DNA from 3 places in the Shinella sp. 1A1 genome. Region 1 is predicted to be linked to each of the others. Evidence: riboswitches for the same ligand, from Rfam matches in the RefSeq annotation. Region 1 holds a riboswitch; each other region holds the start of a gene.
What was found. A riboswitch is a leader RNA that binds a small molecule or an ion and turns the genes downstream of it on or off. The one in region 1 is predicted to bind cobalamin.
Positions count from the first base shown of each region.

Region 2: it holds a riboswitch for cobalamin, as region 1 does, so the genes downstream of both, ACZ48C_RS12735 (aromatic ring-hydroxylating oxygenase subunit alpha) here and ACZ48C_RS23435 (ABC transporter substrate-binding protein) in region 1, are expected to answer to the same signal.
Region 3: it holds a riboswitch for cobalamin, as region 1 does, so the genes downstream of both, ACZ48C_RS14445 (acyl-CoA thioesterase) here and ACZ48C_RS23435 (ABC transporter substrate-binding protein) in region 1, are expected to answer to the same signal.

Region 1 is NZ_AP039672.1:1,435,977-1,438,236, forward strand. It holds gene ACZ48C_RS23430 (ABC transporter ATP-binding protein) at 1-373, shown strand, start outside; cobalamin riboswitch at 425-673, shown strand; gene ACZ48C_RS23435 (ABC transporter substrate-binding protein) at 839-1,855, shown strand; gene ACZ48C_RS23440 (FecCD family ABC transporter permease) at 1,852-2,260, shown strand, end outside.
Region 2 is NZ_AP039671.1:2,593,806-2,596,065, forward strand. It holds gene ACZ48C_RS12735 (aromatic ring-hydroxylating oxygenase subunit alpha) at 1-1,190, opposite strand, end outside; cobalamin riboswitch at 1,294-1,486, opposite strand; gene ACZ48C_RS12740 (DUF6656 family protein) at 1,783-2,260, shown strand, end outside.
Region 3 is NZ_AP039671.1:2,951,948-2,954,207, forward strand. It holds gene ACZ48C_RS14440 (LysR family transcriptional regulator) at 1-491, opposite strand, end outside; gene ACZ48C_RS14445 (acyl-CoA thioesterase) at 494-1,318, opposite strand; cobalamin riboswitch at 1,417-1,620, opposite strand; gene ACZ48C_RS14450 (DUF1852 domain-containing protein) at 1,953-2,260, shown strand, end outside.

The DNA.
Region 1 (2,260 bases):
CGTCTCCATCCAGGCGCAGGTGCTCGACCTGTTGCAGGACATCCAGAACGAGACCGGCATCTCCTACCTGTTCATCAGCCACGACATGGCGGTGGTGGAACAGATCAGCCATCGCGTCGCCGTGATGTATGCCGGCCGCTTCGTCGAGATGGGCACGCGCGCCCAGGTGTTCGAGAACCCGCAGCACGACTATACGCGCAAGCTGATGGATGCGGTGCCCATTGCCGACGCCGACCGCGAACGCCGCCTTTTCATCCCGAACGAGGGCGAGCTGCCCAGCCCCGTCAAGCCGCTCGACTACGCCCCGCCCCTCTCCATCCGCAGGGAGGTCGGGAACGGGCACGTGGTCTGGCAGGAGGCGAAGGTCGCCTGAGACCCGGGATAGAGATCGGGCAGGACGCCACTTGACGCCGTGCGGACCGGCGTCCTAATTGGGCCCGACGGTTCCCGGAGGAAGGCTCCGACGGGATTAATAGGGAACACGGTGCGGACGACCCAACAGGGACCAAGACCGTGGCTGCCCCCGCAACTGTAAGCGGATTGCCGATCATCACGGGAAGGGCCGGCAAGGCCTTTTCCGGGCCAAGGGCCATGCCACTGCGGATGTCGCGGGAAGGCAGGTGATCGACAGATATCCGCGAGCCAGGAGACCTGCCGTCGAACACGATCCAATCAGCCGGGCGGGGATGCCTGGAAGGGAGCAGACATGTTTGACCTGAGCCTTCGCCGATATACGGCCTTCATCCGCCTCGATTGGGCTTTTCCCGTCCACGAGGCGTGAGCAATCCGTCGCGCACCGCCGCGCCGTATTGCCGCCCTCCCCGAGATCGAGGCTCCCATGCGCCAGACAATCGCAACCATCACCTTCGCCCTCGGCCTTACCGGCCTTGCCGGCGCGGCTTTCGCCGCCACCCAATATCCGCTGACGCTCGAAAATTGCGGCCGGCAGGTCACCTTCGAGAAAGCGCCGAAGAAGATCGTCTCCATCGGCCAGGGCATGACCGAGGTGCTTTTCTCGCTCGGCCTTGCCGACAAGGTCGCGGGAACGGCGGTCTGGGTCGGGCCGGTGCTGCCGCAATATGCCGAGGCCAATAGCAGGATCAAAAGGCTGGCGGACAACGATCCGAGCTTCGAGGCCGTGGTCGGGCAGGAACCCGATCTGGTGGCCGCGGAATTCGAATGGCATGTCGGCGCGCAGGGCTCCGTCGGCAAGCGCGAGCAATTCGCCGATCTCGGCATCGCGACCTATATCGCGCCGGCCGATTGCGTCGCCAAGATCAACACGGACGGCGGAGACGGCGTGCGCGAGACGCTGTTCACCATGGACCTTGTCTATCGGGAAATCGCCGAACTCTCCGAGATCTTCGACGTGAAGGACCGGGGCGACGCGCTGATCGCCGAGTTGAAGAAGCGCGAGGCGGATGCCGTGGCGTCCATCGCCGGCGCGGCCGGCAAGAACCTGCCCGTCGTGTTCTGGTTCTCCAGCAAGGAAGTCAATGGCGATGCCTTCATCGCCGGCAAGAACAGCGCGCCGGCCTATATCCTCAAGACCATCGGCGCGAAGAATGTCGTGACGACCGAGGAGGAATGGCCGCTGGTCGGCTGGGAGACGATCGCGCAGGCAAATCCCGCCGTCATCGTGCTCGCGACCATGGACCGCCGCCGCTATGCCGCGGACGATCCGAAGGTGAAGATCGACTTCCTCGAAAACGATCCCGTCACCAGGGAACTCGATGCCGTCAGGAACAAGCACTTCGTGATGATGGACGCCCAGTCGATGAACCCGACGATCCGCACGATCGACGGCATCGAGACGCTGGCGAACGGCATCAAGGCCTTCGGCCTCGCGCAGTGAGGATTACCGCTTCGTGGCGGTATCGGTGGTGGGTGCTTGCGGCACTCGCCATCGCCGCCAGCCTTCTCCTTGCCCTCATGATCGGCCTCGCGGTCTCCATCGGCGAGATCGCGATTCCCGTTTCCACGACCGCAAGGGCCGTGTCGAACCGGCTTTTCGCAACGGCGTTCGAGCTCAATCGCATCCATGAGGGCGTCATCTGGGACTATCGTCTCAGCCGGGCGCTGGTGGCGGCCAGCGCGGGGGCCTCGCTCGCGCTGTGCGGCGCCATCCTCCAGGCATTGCTTCGCAACCCGCTGGCCGAGCCCTATGTGCTCGGCATATCGGCCGGCGCGTCGACCGGCGCCGTCTGCGTGATGATCCTCGGCCTCGGCTACGGCGTCCTCTCGCTTTCCGGCGGCGCTT
Region 2 (2,260 bases), on a different replicon from region 1:
TTCGAATACCATTCGACGAACTGCATGACGCCGCCTTCGTCGACGGGCGAGTACGGGCCGGGCTCGTAGGCCGGGGAACGGATGCCGAAGGCGTTTTCCTCGACGATCCGGCGGTCCTGGTCGTTGGTCTCGGTCCAGACATGGGTGAGCTCGTCGAGACGGTAGTCGACGCCTTCCACCGCATCCTTGTTGACCAGCCACTTGGTCGTGACCTGGGTCAGTTCGGGACCGAGCGGCAGCACGCGGAAGGTGATGGCGTGGTCGGCCAGAACGTGGTTCCACGTCGTCGGATAGTGGAAGAGCAGCAGTGCGCCGATATGGCTTTCCAGAACGTCGCTGGAAAGCGGGCGCTGCACGGCGCGGGCGCCGGACATGGTGTAGCTCTCGGCATCCTGGATGAGCGGCATGCGCGCGGCGCGGAACTGGCCGGTCGGCGACATGCGGAACTGGCTCGGCAGGCCGGCGGCCTCGCACTTGGCCCAGTGGCCGGAGATTTCCGGATCGTCCTGCGCGCCCTGCACGCCGGTCGCGCTCGGCGCTTCCGGATAGGTGCGGCAGAGCTCGGGATGGTTGGCCGCGCAGTGGTAGCACTCGCGGTTGTTCTCCCAGACGAGCTTCCAGTTGCCCTTCTCGACGATGGTGCTTTCGAAGGCGATCTTCGTCTCGCCGAGACGATGGCGGGCGATATAGGGCTCGACGAGCGAGACGAAGGGCGCGAAGTCCGGCGCTTCCTCGGCGAGACAGATGAAGATGTAGCCGCCGACCGTCTGGCAATGGACCGGCTTGAGGCCATGCTCGCTCTTGTCGAAATTCTCGTCCATGTGGCGGGCGAAGAGCAGCGAACCGTCGAGTTCGTAGGTCCACTGGTGATAGGGACAGACGAGCTTGGCGGCGCTGCCCCTGTGCTGCGAGCAGACGCGCGAGCCGCGATGGCGGCAGGCATTGTGCAGCGCGCGCACGGTGCCCGCGCGGTCGCGGGTGATGACGACGGGATAGTCGCCGACCTGCACGGTGAAATAGTTGCCGGCCTTCGGGATCTCGCAATCGTGGCCGACGAACAGCCAGTCGCGGTACCAGATCGTCTCCAGGTCGAGCTTGTAGTAATCGGGGTCGGTGTAGAAGGCCTGCTCGAGGCTGTAGCCTTCGCGCCGGTTCTTGAGCTTGCGGAGCACGTCGCTGCGAATGTCCATGCCGGGATCCTCAGATATCCAAATTCGCCGAGGCGTACGGAAGGAGACGGCCCCCGGGTGCCAGGCCCGGAACTGCACGCTTCCCGGCCGCCCGCCGCAGCCGTCACGATCGTTCCTCCAGGCTGGTTTCCGGGCTGAGGAGCGTCCTTTCGGGACTGTCGTGGCGCCTTCCGGGTTCCTCCTCCGTCGGCCTCTCCACGCCTCCAACACCGTTGCGGGGGCAGCGCCGGAATTCAACCGGCTTCCCAATTTTCGCGCCCTCTGCCGAGGGTGACGCCTTGAGTAGACCTATCTAAGCGCAACTACGTCCGAACGGCATGCCGGAAAACGACACGGCCTCTTGATTTGACGACAGGCCACAACCATGGAGATCGATACCTGCGGCCTCTATTTCACCTGATATCTCATATGGATAGGCTTCAAATCCGGGGGCTCTTCCCGCTCTTTCGACCCGTCGGCACCGGAGCGACAACCCTTGTCATATTGCGACCATATTCCTTACGGGTTTGCGACGTCGCGGGTTGAAACAAATACTTAACGACGTTTCCATAAACTTTTGCCGGACAGGACGCGTGGATGGAGTGCCCGAGGCGTGCAGCAGACGAAATTCCGGTACTACGACGCCGTCGCCTTCAAGCGGGCCAATCCGCCCCGATCCGCCGTGCACACGGAGTTCCTGCGCACCGGCCGCATCGACCGGAGCATCGCCTGGAGCCCGAGCGAGAAGCGTTATCTCAGCTACCAGGAAGTGGCCGAGCGCACCGGCCGCAAGCTGGAGCGCGCCGGCGACATCACCCACGAGCGCATCAACGGCTTCCACCGGTCGATCCGCTTTCCCAAGCTGGTCTTCCACCGCACGCTGGCCGGGACGCCGCATCTCGGCTATTGCCACATTACCGTCGCCAACAGCCGCTTCGCGGAGTTCGAAAACGTACAATGGGCCTTCTACATGGCCAATTTCCTGGCCGAGATCGGCGACGAGGACCAGTTCTTCGCCGGCATATCGCGCAAGCCCGGCCGCATGTATTTCGCCGTCGCCATCGCCCCGACCGAGGAGGAAGGCCGCCTCA
Region 3 (2,260 bases), on a different replicon from region 1:
TAGTCGAACACCGGCAGATAGTGGATGCCCGGCGCCTCGATCGGGTCCGGGGTGATCAGGATATCGATCTCGTATCCTGCCAGCGCCGCAACCCCGCCGAAGGCAAATGATGTCGTCAGCTCCAGGTCGACGTCCGGCCAGTCCACCAGGTAGGGTTTCGTGACCCCCATCAGCCATTGGTGGCAGGGATGGCATTCCATGCCGATTTTGAGCGAGCCCCGCTGTCCCTGGCGGTAGTCGGACAAGACGTCTTCGGCCCTCTCCATCTGGGGCAGGACGCGTTGCGCCAGTCTGACGATGTAGCGACCGGCCTCGGTGAGGCGAAGATTGCGGCCGTCCTTCTCCCACACGGCGACGCCATAGCGCTCTTCGAGCTTTCGGATCGTGTGGCTGAGCGCGGACTGGGTCACATTCAGCCGTTCCGCCGCCGCCGTCAGGCTGCCCATGCGGTCGACTTCGCGCAGGATCGACAGATGTTGTCTGTCCAGCATGGTCATGTCCTCCCTTGCTCGAGGGCGATGGCCTCGCCATGGACTGGAACCGGCCGGTGGTCCTTGTCGACCGCCACCATGCTGAAGCGCCCCGTGGCGGTGACGTGCCGCTCGCCCGTCAGAAGGTTTTCGGACCAGAGTTTTGTCTCGATGGACATGGAGCTGCGGCCGACGCGCTCGACATGTGCCTCCGCCTCGACGATTTCACCGATCTCGATTGCCCTTGCAAAGTCGATGCGCTCGGATGATGCCAGCACCACCAGCTTGCCGGAATGGCGCGACGCTGCGACGAAAGCGGCCTTGGTCATGTAGGCGATTGCCTCGCCGCCGAACATCCGGCCGACGCTGTTTGCCTGATCCGGGAAGACGATATCGACCATGGTGACGGCCTCGCTCGGTTCCGGTTCCTCCGCAGGAAGAAGTTCGGGCAAGGCATAGCGCGCGGCATCCTCGCCTTCGGGGATGGCGACCATGTGGAAGATGCCGCGCGTGCAGGTGTGCCGCTTGCGGCCGACAATGGTCTCCGCCGCCATTTCCACCTCGACGGTCAGGGAACGGCGCCCGGCCTTGATGGGGATCGCCGTGAATTCCACGATGTGCCCGATGCGTGCGGGCTGCTTGAAATCGATGCGTTCGCAGGAGGCGGTCACGAAGGGCGCCCGCCCGAAGCGGGTCGCCGCGATGAAGGCGACGCGATCCATGAGGGCAAGGCCGGTTCCCCCGAAAAGGGTGCCGTGATGGTTGGTATCTCCGGGAAAGACGATGTCGACAAGACGGGTTGTCGGGCCGTTCCGGGCGGGCTTTCCTGTCGTCGTGGTCTCTGTCATCGGCGCTGCCATCAGGTTGCGGCAGGGCATGGACATGACGCAGAGACGACGGCACGGAAGTACCGACGCGAAAGCGGCACTCCGGGACACCCCGCCCGTGGACGTTATCTATCGCGGCAGGTCTCCTGGCTTGCGGGTCATTGCTTCCGTCCGTCTTCCCGAGGAACGCCTCAGTGACATGAATGGACTTTCGCTCGCCGCTTACAGTTGCGGGGGCAGCTTCGGATTCGGGCCATGCCCTCACCGAGATTCCCTCTTAGCTCCGGACCTTCGCCCGCAGAACCACGATAGCGAACCAATGTCGCATGACGCCGAAGGGGTCAAGGCGTCTGTCGCGGGAATGTGCCGGAGATGCGCATCGCGCTGAAGCCTGCCTCCTTGAAGCGGCAACTCATGTCCACGGCGTTCCGAACTTTGATCATGGGAGCGTTGGGCAGAACCATGAGCATGTCTCATGCTTCAATGAGATAAAACCATTTTTTGCCAATGCTTTCGTCAGCTACATAGCACGCACCGCCGTTAGCTCCAGAGAGTACGAAGACTGCTGACTGAGAAAACCGGAAAAGAAGATTGGAAGCCCTGATTATCGGAAAACAGATGCAGGGTTTTTCTCGGAAATCAGGATACGATCGCGATGAAAAACGATTTTACATTTACCATCAAGAGTATTTCCTTCGATGAAGATTATCTTCCATCGGAAAATACACGGATCACGACCAATTTTGCCAATTTGGCCCGAGGGGAGAGCCGCCAGGAAAACCTGCGCAATGCCTTGCGGATGATCGACAATCGTTTCAACGCCCTGGCGCATTGGGATAACCCTAACGGCGACCGGTATTCCGTCGAACTCGAAATCATTTCCGTCGAGATGAACATCGATGCGGGGGGCAAGAACGAAGCCTTCCCGTTGATCGAGATCTTGAAAACGAACATCGTCGATCG